2 regions of the Amycolatopsis sp. FBCC-B4732 genome follow, and region 2 is predicted to be linked to the other one. Evidence: riboswitches for the same ligand, from Rfam matches in the RefSeq annotation. Region 2 holds a riboswitch; the other holds the start of a gene.
The links. A riboswitch is a leader RNA that binds a small molecule or an ion and turns the genes downstream of it on or off. The one in region 2 is predicted to bind thiamine pyrophosphate.

Region 1: it holds a riboswitch for thiamine pyrophosphate, as region 2 does, so the genes downstream of both, MUY14_RS44065 (thiamine ABC transporter substrate binding subunit) here and thiC (phosphomethylpyrimidine synthase ThiC) in region 2, are expected to answer to the same signal.

What each region holds. Positions count from the first base shown of each region.
Region 1 is NZ_CP095376.1:9,645,925-9,653,425, reverse strand. Features, by position in the region: gene MUY14_RS44090 (outer membrane lipoprotein carrier protein LolA) at 1-135, shown strand, start outside; gene MUY14_RS44085 (ABC transporter ATP-binding protein) at 132-1,106, shown strand; gene MUY14_RS44080 (ABC transporter permease) at 1,103-1,981, shown strand; gene MUY14_RS44075 (ABC transporter ATP-binding protein) at 2,026-3,039, opposite strand; gene MUY14_RS44070 (iron ABC transporter permease) at 3,039-4,595, opposite strand; gene MUY14_RS44065 (thiamine ABC transporter substrate binding subunit) at 4,709-5,758, opposite strand; TPP riboswitch at 5,781-5,888, opposite strand; gene MUY14_RS44060 (4a-hydroxytetrahydrobiopterin dehydratase) at 5,921-6,205, shown strand; gene MUY14_RS47060 (hypothetical protein) at 6,281-6,409, shown strand; gene MUY14_RS44055 (hypothetical protein) at 6,621-6,947, opposite strand; gene MUY14_RS44050 (hypothetical protein) at 6,947-7,414, opposite strand; gene MUY14_RS44045 (ArsR family transcriptional regulator) at 7,411-7,501, opposite strand, start outside.
Region 2 is NZ_CP095376.1:9,011,646-9,019,146, forward strand. Features, by position in the region: gene thiD (bifunctional hydroxymethylpyrimidine kinase/phosphomethylpyrimidine kinase) at 1-673, opposite strand, end outside; gene thiC (phosphomethylpyrimidine synthase ThiC) at 670-2,304, opposite strand; TPP riboswitch at 2,298-2,419, opposite strand; gene MUY14_RS40885 (S1C family serine protease) at 2,458-3,369, opposite strand; gene MUY14_RS40890 (glycoside hydrolase family 15 protein) at 3,573-5,738, shown strand; gene MUY14_RS40895 (peptide deformylase) at 5,781-6,359, opposite strand; gene MUY14_RS40900 (DUF3263 domain-containing protein) at 6,514-6,822, shown strand; gene MUY14_RS40905 (LytR C-terminal domain-containing protein) at 6,819-7,460, shown strand.

The DNA.
Region 1 (7,501 bases), 630 kb from region 2:
AAGGTCAGCGGCACCTGGGGCAGCGGCTACCTCGTCACGACGAAGGTGGGCTCCGCGGTCCTGACCGACGACGGCCGGTTCGCCGCCGGTGCGGTGCCGGAGCAGGTCCTCTACGAAGCGCTGGGTCAGAAGTGACCAGCACGGCTGTGGAGTCCGGGGCGGACGTCTCTTCGGAGGCGTCCGCCCCGGCGGTCCCGCTCGCCGCGCGCACGCGCGGGTTGCGCAAGGTGTACGGCAGCACGGTCGCGGTCGACCACGTCGACCTCGACATCCCGCAGGGCGCGGTCGTGGGGATGCTCGGGCCGAACGGCTCGGGCAAGACGACCACCATCCGGATGCTGCTCGGCCTGGTCCGGCCGACCGAGGGCGAGGTCCAGCTGCTCGGCCGCCCGATGCCGGACGCCGCCGCGCACGCGCTGCCCGACGTCGGCGCGCTCGTCGAGGGGCCGGGCTTCCACCCGTTCCTGTCCGGGCGCGACAACCTGCTGCGCTTCGCCGCCGCGGAACCCCGGCTGGCTTCGGCCGGGATCCCCGCCGCCGTCGACTCCGCGTTGGAGCGCGTCGGGCTGACGGTCGCCGCGCGCCGCCGGTACAAGGGTTACTCGCTCGGCATGAAGCAACGGCTCGGGCTCGCTTCGGCGTTGCTCGTGCCGCGCAAGATGGTCGTGCTCGACGAGCCGACCAACGGCCTCGACCCTGCTGGTACCAGGGAGATCCGCAGGATCGTCGCCGAGCTGCACGCCGAGGGCGTCACCGTGCTGGTGTCGTCGCACCTGCTGGCCGAGGTCGAAGCGACCTGCACGCACGTCGCCGTGCTGCAGAGCGGGAACGTCGTCGCGCAGGGCGAGCTGGCGGAGCTGCTGGAGTCCGGGAACGCGGCCCTGCTGGTCCGCACGCCGGACGCGGAGCAGGCGGTGGAAGTGCTGCGGGAGAACCGGATCGGCGCCCGGCTGACGCCGGACGGCGTCCGCGTCGACCTCACGGCGGCGGAAGCACCGCGGGTGCTGCAGGTCCTGGTGGGCGCGGGGGTCGCGGTCCACGAGGCGACGCGGGCGCGCACCGGGCTCGAAGACTTGTTCGCCCGGCTGACGGAGGGGGCGGAATGACCGCGGTACTCGACGCACCGGCGGCCCGCACGGGCCACGACACGGTGCCGCTGCCCCGGCTGCTGGCCGCGGAGCTGCGCTGGATCTTCCGGCGGCCGCGCACGTTGGCCGTGCTCGGGCTGCTGGCGCTGATCCCGGTGATCATCGGCATCGGCCTGACCCTGGTCGACGACCAGCCGGGCAGCGGCGGCGGCCCGGACGAGGGCGGCGGCGCGCTGCTGGCGTCCGCGGTCAACAACGCGTTCGTCCTGCCGATCGCGGCGATCGTGATGTCGCTGGCACTGCTGCTCCCGCTGGCCTCGGCCATGGCGGGCGCGGACGCGATCGCCGGCGAGACGGCGCACGGAACGCTGCGCGGCTGGCTGATCGCCCCGGTCGGCCGCGGCCGGCTCCTGGCGGTCAAGGCGTTCGGCGTCGCGACCGTGTCAGTGGTCTCGGTGCTCGCGATGTGCGTGACCGGCGTCGTGACCGGGCTGATCATCAACGGCACGGACTCGCTGTTCACGTTGTCGGGCACGACGTTGTCGCTCGGCGGCGCGCTGGCCCGGATCCTGCTGGTGGCGGGCTGGGTGGTGCTCCAGCTGTGGGCGGTCGGCGCGGTCGCGCTGGCGATCTCCAGCTGGACCGAGCACCCGATGCTGGTGGTGGCGTCGGTCCTGGCGACCGACATCGTGTTCACCATCCTCGGGTTTCTGTCCTCTTTGGACTGGCTGCACCCGTTCCTGCTGACACAGAACTGGTCGATGGCACCGGCGGAGGTGCTGCAGGACCCGATGGGCACGCAGATGCTCGGCGAAGGCGCGCTGCGCGCGGTGTGCTACATCGTCATCGGCCTTTCCCTGGCCTACGCGAGGCTCTCCACCCGCGACGGCTGAGACTCCTCGTGAGTGTTTAGGGCGGTTCTAACCGCCCTAAACACTCACGACAACCCGACCACAGCAACACCGTCCGGGTCCAGCTCGAGCGCCACCGCGTCGCCCGCACGCAGATCCGAAGCCGCCGGCGCGACCGCGTCCACTGTGGACTCACTCGAGCGCACCACGAGCCGCACGTGCTCCCGCCGGTGCACGGCCTCCACCACTTCCCCGGCCGTACCGGAAGCGGCCACCCGCAGCGCGTGCGGCCGCAAGCCCAGCCGCACCGGGCCGTCGGCGACGTCCGGGAGGACGACGTCACCGAGGGGTGTGTGCGCGTGCCCGCCGGCCACGACGCCGTCCACGAACGTCGTCACCCCGAGGAAGCGGGCCACGTCGTCGTCGGCCGGGTTGCGCCAGACGCGCCGGACCGCGCCCTCCTGCCGGACCTCCCCGGCGTCGAGCACCGCCACCCGGTCGGCGAGCGTGAACGCCTCCTCCTGGTCGTGCGTGACCAGCAACGCGGTGATCTTGCTGCGCCGCAACAGCTCCGCGAGCTCGATGGCCAGCTGCTCGCGCAACCCGGCGTCCAATCCGGACAGTGGCTCGTCGAGCAGCAGCAGCCGCGGCTTCGGTGCCAGCGCCCTGGCCAGTGCGACCCGCTGGGCCTGGCCGCCGGAAAGCTCGGTGACGCGCCGCTTTTCGAAGCCGGTCAAGCCGACCAGCGCCAGCAGCTCGGCGACCCGCGGCGCCCACTGCGCGCGCGGCACGCCGTGCATGCGCAGGCCGAACGCGATGTTCGCTGCGACGTCGCGGTGGCCGAAGAGCTGGCCGTCCTGGAACACCAGCCCGAAGCCGCGCTTGTGCACCGGCACCGCGCCGAGGTCCTCGCCGTCCCAGCTCACCGAACCGCGCGTGCCCGGCTCGAGCCCCGTGATCGCGCGCAGCAGCGTCGACTTCCCCGACCCCGACGGGCCGAGCAGGGCCAGCACTTCGCCGTCCGCGATGTCCAGGCGGGCGTCGCGCACCGCGGCGAACGTTCCGTAGTGGACGGTCAGGTCCCGCACCGACAACGCCATCAGAACTCCCCCACCCGGCCGCGTCCGAGCCGGTCGATCAGCGCGACCGCCAGCACCGTCACGAGCATCAGCAGCGCGCACGCGGCGTACGCCATCTGGTTGTTGAGCTCCCCCGGCCGTCCCATCAGTGACGCGATCGCCACCGGCAGCGTCGGCGCCGTCGGGCGGGCCAGGAAGCTGGTCGCGCCGAACTCGCCGAGCGCCACGACGAAGCCGAACCCGGCGGCGGCGACCAGCGGGCGCAGCGCCAGCGGCAGGTCGATCTCGCGCCACACGCGCAGCGGGCTCGCACCGAGCGTCGACGCGGCCTGCCGCAGCCGGACGTCGACCGAGCGCAGCACCGGCAGCACCATCCGCACGATCAGCGGCGTGATCACCAGTGCCTGGGCCAGCGGGACGAGGTAGGGCGACGTCCGCAGGTCGCCGGGCAGCGCGTCGAGCGTGACGAGGTAGCCGAAGCCGACGGTCACCGCGGACACGCCGAGCGGCAGCATCAGCACGGCGTCCATGGTTTCCCCGAGCCCGCGCGCGGGTTTCGACGGCGACCGCCGCAGCGCCACCAGCACCACGGACGCGAGCACGCCGACGACCATCGCGAGCAGCGTCGCGTCGATCGCGACCTTCAGCGAGTTCACCGCGGCGTCCCAACCGGACACCTGCAGCGCGCCCTTCTCGCCGGTGCTCGTCAGTGCCCGGTACCCGGCGAGGCTCCAGCCGTCCTCAGTGGACACGGACTCGGCGAGCAGCGCGACGATCGGCGTCAGCAGCAGGGCGAGCACGACGCCGGCCGCGCCGACGCCCCACCATTCGCCGCCTCTCGGCCGCCGCGGCCCGCCGGAGCCGATCCGGGCGCCGTCCTTGCGCCGCCGGGCCAGCCCGCCGAGCACCAGCGCGGCGACCACGGCCGCGAACTGGATGACCGACAGCGCCGCCGCGCCCGAGAGGTCCAGCAGGTCGACCGTGCGCAGGTAGATCTCGGTTTCCAACGTCCGGTACTTCGCGCCGCCGAGGATCAGGACGACCCCGAAACTGGTGGCGCAGAACAGGAACACCACGGCCGCGGCGGACGCGACCGCCGGGGCCAGCGCGGGCAGCGTCACCGAGCGGAAAGCCCGCCACGGGGACGCGCCGAGCGCGCGGGCGGCGTCGGTCGTCCGCGGATCGAGCCGCGCCCACAGCCCGGCGACCGTGCGCGCGACGACCGCGACGTTGAAGAAGGCGTTGGCCAGCACGATCGGCAGCACGCCGCCGTCCGGCCAGAGCGCCCGGAACGCCAGCCCGACGACGACCGTGGGCAGCACGAACGGCACCAGCACCAGGGTCCGCGCCAGGCCGACGCCGGGCAGTTCCACCCGGGCCAGCAGGAACGCCACCGGCAGCCCGGCGACCACGGCGACCACCGTCGACGCCGCCGCGCTCGCCACGGTGAAGCCGGCCAGCTGCCAGGTCCGCGCGTCGCCGAGGACGACGTCGAGCCCGCCCTCGGCGAACCCGCGCCCGACGATCGCCAGCACGGGCCAGGCGAAGAAGACCACCAGGAACCCGATCGGGGCCAGCCCCAGCAGCGCCAGGCCGAGCCCGCGGGCGGTTCTCGGCGGGGCCCCCGCTGCTTTGCGGGGGCTCCGGGTGGCGGAGCCCCCGGCCCGGGGCGGAGCCTCGGGTGTCACTGTCACTGCACGAGCGTGCGCCATTCGCCGATCCACTTCTCCCGGCCGGCCTGCACCTGGTCCGCCGTCAGCGCTTGCGGCTTCTGCTGCAGCGGCGCGACCTGCGCCCAGCCCGCGGGCAGGTCGACGCCCTGGCGCGCCGGGTAGACGTACATGTTGGCCGCGACGGTCGCCTGGAACTGCTGCGACAAAAGGAAGTCGACGACCTTGCGCGCGCTTTCGGTCTGCTTGCCGCCGGCCAGCACGCCGGCGTACTCGACCTGGCGGTAGCAGGTGTCGAGCAGCGCCTTGGTGCGCGGCTTGCCGTCGTCGCCGACTTCGGCGGCCGGCGAAGACGCGTACGAGACGACGATCGGCCGCGGCCCCTTGCCCGCGGAGCCGGAGAAGTCCTTGGTGTAGGCCTCTTCCCAGCCGCTGACCACCTTGAGGCCGTTGGCCTTCAGCTTCGTCCAGTAGCCCTGCCAGCCGGACTCGCCGTACTTCGCGATGGTGCCGAGGAGGAACGCGAGCCCGGGCGACGCCGTGGCCGGGTCCTCGGCGACGAGGAGGTCCTTGTACTTCGGGTCGGCCAGGTCGTCGTAGCTCGACGGCGCCGGGATGCCCTTGGTGGCGAAGTAGTTCGTGTCGACGTTGACGCAGACGTCCCCGACGTCGACGGCGGAGAGCCGGTGCTCGGGATCGACGGCGTAGCGCTGCGGCCCGCGGTCGGCTTCCGGGCTGGTGTAGGGCTCGAATACGCCTTCCTTGAGCGCGCGCGAGGCGAAGGTCGAGTCGACGCCGTACGCGACGTCGCCGACCGGGTTCGCCTTGGTCAGCACGAGCTTGTTGGTCAGCGATCCGGCGTCGCCCTGCTTGAGCACGGAAATCTTGATGCCCGACTGCTTCTGGAAGGCGTCGAGCACCTCCTGCGGCGCCAGGAAGGAGTCGTGCGTCACGAGGGTGACGGTGGGCGTCTGCTGCGTGCCACCGTCGCCGTCCGACAGCGAGCACCCCGCGGCGACGACGCTGACGACGGCGATGGCCGTCGCGGCGCGAACAGCCCTGCGTTTCATCTACCCCTCCTGCACTTCGCCGGACGAGGAGAGGAAGCCCTCCCTTCGCCGGCATGATCCGGTCAGGTGCGAACGGTCGCGGGGTGACCCGCCTCTCAGCCCGGCTGACCGGACTCCCGTGGCAACCGTGCAGCGTAGTCCAGGACGGACGACCATGGAGACATGACGGAAATCTTGAGCGACTCCGAGGCCGACGGACGACTGGGCGCGAACTGGACGCGTACCGGAGCGGTGATCTCCCGGGAGGTGGAGCTGGCTTCGTTCTCCCAGGCGATCGAGGTGGTGGACCGCGTGGCCGTGCTGGCGGAGGCGGCCGACCACCACCCGGACATCGACATCCGCTGGCGCACCTTGACGTTCCGCCTCAGCACGCACTCGGCGGGCGGCCTGACGGCGAAGGACTTCTCCCTGGCGGCCGAGATCGACTCGGTGCTTTCGGCGTTGTGATCCTGGTTACTCTGAGTGCACTTTTTTGCCGGTTCGACGTCTCTCGGTAAACGACTTTTGCTAGGAGAGACGGACATGACCCAGGCCATCGTGGTCGGCACAGCAGCATTCGCGACGATGGTGGCGGCAGCCGGCGGTGTGCTCTGGTTCACCGCCAAGGGCCGCCGTCACCCGGATGCCGGTGAGTTCGATCACAGCCGCTAACGAAGCGCAAGATCAGCGCGCTGAGCAGGGCGGAAGCATCGGTTTTCGGCCCTAGGAAACGCCATGAACAGCACCGCCACCCTCACCTCCGCGCAGCGCGCCTGGATCAACGCCCTCGCCCCCGCGGTGGTGCTGATCACCATCGCCCTGATGGGCCTGCTCGGCTGAGTTCGACCACGCCGCCGCTCTGACTTCTCGAGCGGCGGCGTTCTCAACGGATCTCTTCCGGTGCCGGAAACGCGGCCGGTGGCTCGTCCTCGACAGTCCAGTATTCGAGCGCCGACAACCGGCCTTCGTCGACGAACACGATGAGCCCGCCGCCCGGCACGTCGGCTTCGACCGCCACCCGCTCGGCGACCTCGAACGTGGGCGCGTCCGCATCGACTTCGAGATCGACGGTCGGGCACCCGCAACCGCAGCGGCCGCTCACCTTCGCGGTGGCGGCCTGCACCCGCAGTTCAGCGGCGCCCGGGAAGTCCCCCGCGAGAAGGACTTCCAGGGTCTCGCGCTCGTTCCGCGTGAGCGGGCGGCTCACCATCAGTAGCGGGACATGTTCGGGATCGCCTTCTCCGCGACCCCGATGAGGTCCTCGACCTTCGCCACGTCGGCTGTCACATCTTCAGCAGTCACCGAAGGTGCCACGGAAGAACGGTAGGCGACTTCGTTGCGCCGAACCCGCATCCGGTTGAAGGGACGCAGAAGCGGCCCCAGCGGCGGATCGAGCTGCGCGAGAACCGCTTCGTAGACGGCGATGTGGCCACCGCGGCTCGTCGCACGCAGGCCCTGGTTCTGCAGGATGGCCGCCAAAGCCCGGCGGGCGCCGTCGTACGCCAGCGTGTAGGCGCCTTCCGGATCCGAGTTCAGCAGCTGCCGCGCCGAACCGACGTGGGTACGAGCCCTGGCGAGCTCCCCTTCCGCGGCTTCCCGTGAAGCCGGGACGTGTTCGAGGGAACCGCGCGCGATGAGCGCGTCGATCGTGGCGCGCCCTTGGTTCCACGGGGTCATCGGGATGGCTCCTGGTCGAGGGACAACGGGACCAGCGGACGCTCACGCACGCTGACGAGAAACGGATCCGTGCTGCCTGCCGCCCAC
Region 2 (7,501 bases):
CCAGGGACGCCGTGATCGCCGACGCCAGGGTGTCGCCGCCGCCGTGGGTGTTCTCCGTGAGGTACCTCGGCCCGCTCAGTTCCCGGAACTCGCGGCCGTCGGAAAGCAGGTCCACGCAGTCCTCCGTGCCCTGCATGTGGCCGCCCTTGACCAGGACCCAGCGGGAGCCGAACTCCAGCAACGCCTCCGCCGCCGCGCGCTGGGTGGCCGCGTCCACGACCGAGACCCCGGTCAGGAGGCGGACTTCGTCCAGGTTCGGCGTGATCAGCGTGGCGCGGGGGAACAACTCGGTGCGGATCGCCTCCAGCGCGTCTTCGCGCAGGAGGGCGTGCCCCGTCATCGACGCCGCCACCGGGTCGACGACCAGGGGGAAGTCCATCCCGAGTTCGTCCAGGGTCTTCGCCACCGAGCGGATGATCTCCGCGGTGGCGAGCATGCCCGTCTTCGCCGCGTCGACGCCCATGTCGGACGCCACCGCCTTGATCTGCGCCGTCACCACGTCGGCCGGGATCTCGGTGAAACCCTGCACGCCCAGCGAGTTCTGCACGGTGACCGCCGTCAAAGCGACCAGCCCGTGCACGCCGTTGGCGAAGAACGTGCGCAGGTCGGCCTGGATGCCCGCACCACCGCCGGAGTCCGATCCGGCGATGGTGAGGGCGGTGGGCGGTGTCACTGCTGCACCACGGGCAGGTAGACCTTGTTGCCCTGCTCGCCGAACTCCGCCGACTTCTCCGCCATGCCGGCCTCGATGGCCTCCACAGTGGACAGACCGTGCTCTTCGGCGTACTTGCGGACGTCCTGCGTGATCCGCATCGAGCAGAACTTCGGGCCGCACATCGAGCAGAAGTGCGCGGTCTTGGCCGGCTCGGCGGGCAGCGTCTCGTCGTGGAACGAGCGTGCGGTGTCGGGGTCGAGCGAGAGGTTGAACTGGTCGTGCCAGCGGAACTCGAAGCGCGCCTTCGACAGCTCGTCGTCCCACTCCTGCGCGTACGGGTGCCCCTTGGCGAGGTCCGCGGCGTGCGCGGCGATCTTGTACGTGATCACGCCGGTCTTGACGTCGTCGCGGTTCGGCAGGCCGAGGTGCTCCTTCGGCGTGACGTAGCAGAGCATCGCCGTGCCGTACCAGCCGATCTGGGCCGCGCCGATGGCCGAGGTGATGTGGTCGTACCCCGGCGCGATGTCCGTCGCGAGTGGACCGAGCGTGTAGAACGGCGCCTCGCCGCAGAGCTTCTCTTCGAGCTCCACGTTTTCCTTGATCTTGTGCATCGGCACGTGGCCGGGGCCTTCGATCATCACCTGGACGTCGTGCGAGCGCGCGATGTGCGTCAGCTCGCCGAGGGTTTCCAGCTCGGCGAACTGCGCGCGGTCGTTGGCGTCGGCGATCGAGCCCGGGCGCAGGCCGTCGCCCAGGGAGAACGTGACGTCGTATTGGCGCAGGAGCTCGCAGAGCTCCTCGAAGTGCGTGTACAAAAAGGACTCTTGGTGGTGCGCGAGGCACCACGCGGCCATGATCGAGCCGCCGCGGCTGACGATGCCGGTGACGCGCCGCGCGGTCAGCGGGATGTAGCGCAGCAGCACGCCGGCGTGCACGGTGACGTAGTCGACGCCCTGTTCGCACTGCTCGACGATCGTGTCGCGGTACACCTCCCACGACAGCTTTTCGGGCTCCCCGTTGACCTTTTCGAGCGCCTGGTAGATCGGCACGGTACCGACCGGGACCGGCGAGTTGCGGATGATCCACTCCCGCGTCTCGTGGATCCGCTTGCCGGTGGAGAGGTCCATGATCGTGTCGGCGCCCCAGCGGGTCGCCCACACCATCTTGTCGACCTCTTCCTCGACCGACGACCAGACGGCCGAGTTGCCCATGTTGGCGTTGATCTTCACCAGGAAGTTCTTGCCGATGATCATCGGCTCGGACTCGGGGTGCTTCCGGTTGGCCGGGATCACCGCGCGGCCGCTCGCGACCTCGGCGCGCACGAACTCGGGGGAAACCCGTTCCCGCGCGGCGATGTACTCCATCTCGCGGGTGATCACGCCCTGCTTGGCCCAGCCGAGCTGGGTGTTGTGCTCACGCCCGTCGGCCCAGCCGGCACGCAGCCGGTGCAGTCCACTGTGGACGTCGATCGACGCTTCCGGGTCCGTGTACGGGCCGGAAGTGTCGTAGACGTCGAAGTGTTCGCCGTTGGAGAGGTCGATCCGGCGCGCGGGAACGCGCAGTCCGGATTCCGTCTGGTGGAAGACTTTGTGCGAGCCGGTGATCGGACCCGTGGTGACGGAGACGTCCTTGTTTTCCAGCGTCGTCAACGACTTTCACTCCCTACGCCGGCATTACCCGGTCAGGTTCATGCGGTCGGTGACGCCTGCGAAACGCAAGTCACCCTCTCAGCCCGCCATGGCGCGAGCTCCCGCGTTGGTGTTGTGCCACCGACCATGCCACGCCGGGGCACGATACTCAAGTCACCCGGCCAACTCGGCCGGAGTGGCGTAGACGTCGACCATGGCTCCGTTGCGCAGCACGGTGATCGGCAGTGCGGTGCCGATCACTTCCGCGAAGAGCCGGCGCTGGATGCCCTGGGCGTCCGACACCCGGGTGCGCCCGACGGTCAGCACGAGGTCGCCCGCCTTGAGGCCGGCCTGGTCCGCGGGCCCGCCGGAAACGACTTCGCGCACCCGCAGCCCGGCGCTCTGCCCGGTGCGCCCGGCGACGTCGTCCGGCAGCGGCGCGGGCACGCCGACGATGCCGAGGTACGCGCGCCGCACCCGGCCTTCGACGACGAGCGTGTCGATGATCCGCCGCGTCGTCGCGTTGATCGGCACCGCGAGCCCGAGCCCGACGCCGGCGACGGCGGTGTTGACGCCGACGACCCGGCCGGCCGAATCGGCGAGCGCGCCGCCGGAGTTGCCGGGGTTGAGCGCCGCGTCGGTCTGGATGACGTCTTCGATCACGCGGGTGGTGCGCCCCTGTCGCACCGGCAGCGCCCGGCCGAGCGCGCTGACCACCCCGGCGGTGACCGTCCCGGCGAACCCGAGCGGGTTCCCCACGGCGACGACGAGCTGCCCGACGACCAGCCGGTCGGCGTCCCCGAGCGTGGCGGCCGGCGGCGTCTCCCCGCGCGCCCGCAGGACGGCGAGGTCGGACAGCGGATCGGCGCCGACGACGTCGAAGGGCACCTCGCTGCCGTCGGCGAAGGTGGCGACCCCGCGCCGGTGGTCGCTGACGACGTGGGCGTTGGTGAGCAGGTGGCCGTCCTCGGCGAAGACGACCGCGGACCCGCTCCCGCGCTCGAGCTGCACCCCGGCGACGTGCGGGGTCACGGTCCTGGCGACCGTGCTCACCGCGCGCGAGTAGGCGTCCATCGCGTCGTCCACGTTTCCACCTCGATTACACCGTTGCACCTACAACAAGTGTGCGCTTTCGAGGCCGTGAAGTCCGTTCGCTGGTCGTGAACCGCCGACCGGACCAGTGACGGTCAGTGGTTCACCGGATCGGACCACGCGCCGGTGAAGATCCGGCGGGCAGACTCCCCAAGCGCTTCTGTAACGGTGCAGAAGCGATCTTCTGTGGGGTTGATATGCGCAAACTCATGTTCGGCGCCCTCGCCGGGCTGCTGGTCACCGGTCTGATCCCGGGGATCGCGGCGGCCCAGGGGGATGCTCCCGGCGCCCCGGGCGCCCATCCCAGCTGGCTGCCCGCGAACAAGACCGGCTTCGGCACCGCTCACGACCGCTCGAGCAACGTCTGGTTCACCCTCCAGGGCGGGCAGCTGTCCGAGGTCTACTACCCGGACCTGTCGACGCCCAGCGTCCGCTCGCTGAACTTCGTCGTCACCGACGGCCGCAGCTTCGCCGACCTCGACCACGCGGCGAAGTCGCAGCAGGTCCGGCGGACCGACGACGACAGCCTGACCTACGAGCAGACCATCACCGACGACCAGCACCGCTGGCGCCTCCGCAAGACCTACGTCACCGACCCGGCCGCCACGACCGTGCTGGTGGACGTCGACTTCCAGTCGCTCACCGGGCGGCCCTACCAGCTCTACGCGATCGCCGACCCGGACCTCACCAACGACGGCTCCGACGACTCGGCCGCGCGCAAGGGCGACGTGCTCACCGCGCAGGATGCCGCGAACGCCGCCGCGCTCACCGCGAAGCCCGCGTTCACGAAGACCAGCGTCGGCTACGCCGGCAATTCCGACGGCACCACGCAGCTCACGAAGACCTTCAAGCTGAAGAGCTACGACACCGCCGCGAAGGGCAACGTCGTGCTGACCGGGCAGACGAGCGCCGACGGGCTCCGGAACCGGCACGTCACCCTCGCGCTCGGCATGGGCGCGAAGGCGCCGGACGCGCTCGGCAGCGCGCAGGCGTCGCAGCGCCGCGGCGTCCGCGACGTCACGCGCGCGTACGACCGCGGCTGGGAGCAGTACCTGCGCGGGGTGAGCAAGCCGCCGTCGTCGCTGAAGACCGACGCCGAGCGCGACCTCTACAAGGCGTCGATGCTGACGCTGGCCGCGAGCGAGGACAAGCACCACCCGGGCGCCTTCATCGCGTCGCCGAGCATGCCCTGGCGGTTCGGGAACAACGACCCGGAGTGGTCGCCGTCCGGGACCTACCACCTGGTCTGGCCGCGTGACCTCTACCAGATCGCGACCGGGCTGGCCGCCGGCGGCGACCAGGGGGCCGCGAACCGCGCGGTGAGCTACATGTTCGGCACGCAGCAGCAGGCCGACGGGCACATGCCGCAGAACAGCCGGGTCGACGGCGTGCCGTACTGGACGTCGATCCAGCTCGACGAAACCGCTTTCCCGATCGTGCTGGCCCAGCAGCTCGGCCGCAACGACCTGTGGCCCGGCGTCCGGAAGGCCGCCGACTTCATCATCGGCTACGCCGGCCCGAACGGGCAGCCGGCGCCGTACACGCAGCAGGAGCGCTGGGAGGAGCAGGACGGCTGGTCCCCGTCGACCATCGCGTCGGTGATCGCCGGACTGGTCTGCGCCGCGGATCTGGCTTCGCACAACGGAGCTCCGGCCGACGCCGCCCGCTACCTCGCCGCGGCCGACAAGTTCAAGGCCGACCTGCCGAAGCAGACGATCACCACGAACGGGCCGCTGTCGAAGGACCCGTACTTCGTCCGGCTGACCAAGGACGCCGACGCCAACGCGGGGACGACGTACAACCTCGGCAACTCGAGCGTCACGATGGACCAGCGCGCGGTCACCGACGCGGGCTTCCTCGACCTCGTCCGGCTCGGCGTCTACCGGGCCGACGACCCGGTGATCGAGAACAGCATTCGCGTCACCGACAAGGACATCGCGTTCACGACGCCCACCGGGCAGTTCTGGCACCGGTACACGAAGGACGGCTACGGCGAGCAGGCCGACGGTTCGCCGTGGGACTACACGTTCCCGGCCGGGAGCCGCACCACGTTCGGGCGGCTGTGGCCGCTGCTCGCCGGCGAGCGCGGCGAGTACGAGCTGACGCTCGGCGACCCGGCGTCGGCCGCGCGGCGGCTGCGTGACCTCGGCCGGGTGAGCAGCTCGGCGGAGACCATGCCGGAGCAGGTGTGGGACGAGAACCCGCCGTCGGGGCAGACCGGGTTCCCGGTCGGCACGCCCAACGCGTCGGCGACCCCGCTGGCCTGGACGCACGCGCAGTACGTCCGGCTCGCCCAGGACGTCAAGGCGGGCTCGGTGCTGGAGACGCCGAAGGTGGTGCGCTGCCACTTCCTCGGCTGCTGAACCGGCGAAGGGCCCCTCGGAACCGAGGGGCCCTTCGCGGTCTCAGATGACGGCGCCGTCGTCCTCGGGGGTCTTCGGGGGCAGCCACTTGTTGCCCGGGACGCCCCACTTGTTGTGCTTGAGCATCTTCTTCGCCGCGCGGGCGTGCCGCCCGACCAGGCGGTCGAGGTAGATGTAGCCGTCGAGGTGGTCGGTCTCGTGCTGCAGGCAGCGCGCGAAGTAGCCGGTGCCCTCGACCTCGATCGGGTTGCCCTCGATGTCGGAGCCGGTCACCTTCGCCCACTTCGCGCGGCCCGTCGGGTACGACTCGCCGGGCGCCGAGAGGCAGCCCTCCCAGTCGTCGTCCGGGTCCGGCATGGTCTCCGGGATCTCCGACGTTTCGAGCTTCGGGTTGACGACGACGCCCTTGTGCCGCACGCCCTCGTCGTCCGGGCAGTCGTAGACGAACACCCGCAGGTCGAGGCCGATCTGGTTGGCCGCGAGACCGACGCCTTCGGCGGCGTACATCGTCTCGAACATGTCGTCGACGAGCGTGCTCAGCTTGCCGTCGAACTCGGTGATCTCCCGAGTCGGCTGGTGCAGCACGGGTTCGCCGGCGATAACGATGGGGTGGATGGTCACGGCGAGCCAGTTTAGTCGGACCCCTCTGGTAGACCTGCATCAGACCGTGACGCGCCGGGGTCGATGCCCACGTCGGCGGCCGCTTCCGTGGTTGAATGGCGCCCGCGGAAGAGCTAGGTCTGATTCGCCATACGCCCGATTGAGAGGGACTCGGATGGACGCCGCGGAGTCGATGGCTGAGCCGCAGCCGTCGCCGCCGAAGCCCGTGCCCGGCCTGACCGAACGCGAGGTCGAGATCCTCGCCTTCGAACGTCAGTGGTGGCGACACGCCGGGGCGAAGGAGAACGCCATCCGCGAACGCTTCGATTTGTCCGCCACGCGCTACTACCAGCTGCTCAACAAGCTGCTGGAGAAGCCGGAGGCGATCGAGGCGGACCCGATGCTGGTGAAGCGGCTGCGCAAGACGCGCGCCGCCCGGCAGCGCAAGCGAGGCGCCCGGCGACTGGGGATCGAGCTGAAATGAGTGTGTTTTCGGGTATGTCCCGGCCGATGAAAGCCGCGGGCGTCGCGTTGATCGGCGTGGCCATCGTGGCCGCCGTCGTCGGCGGGATCTCCGCGTTGAGTGGTGACGGTTCCAACGAAGCCGGGCCGAGCGGCACGTCGTCGGCGAACCCGCCGGGTACCTCGGGCGGGACGTCGGCACCGCCGGCCACGTCGTCGACGGCCACCCCGCCGTCGACGTCGGCGAACCCCACGTCCCCGGCGCCGCCGACCACCCCGCCGCCCGGCGGCCAGCCCACGCAGGGCCAGCCGGGGCAGGGCCAGCCGGGGCAGCCGGGTGGTGACCAGCAGGCGTCCAACAAGTGGGTCACCGTCCGGGTGTTCAACAACTCGACGATCAAGGGCCTCGCCGCCCGTGCGAAGGACGACTTCGCCGGCGCGGGCTGGAACGTCACCGAGGTCAGCAACTATTCGCAGGGCGTCATCCCGGCGACCACGGCGTACTTCCGCCCGGGCACCGACGAGGAAGCGGCGGCCAAGCAGCTCGCCCAGGAGTTCGGCTTCAAGGCCGAGCCCCGCTTCGCGGGGATACAGGATGCGACGCCGGGCGTGATCGTCATCGTGACGAACAACTACGAGTCGGGCCACAAGGGCAGCTGACCCGCTCACTTTGCGCCACAAAGCGGCACTTTCATGACGAA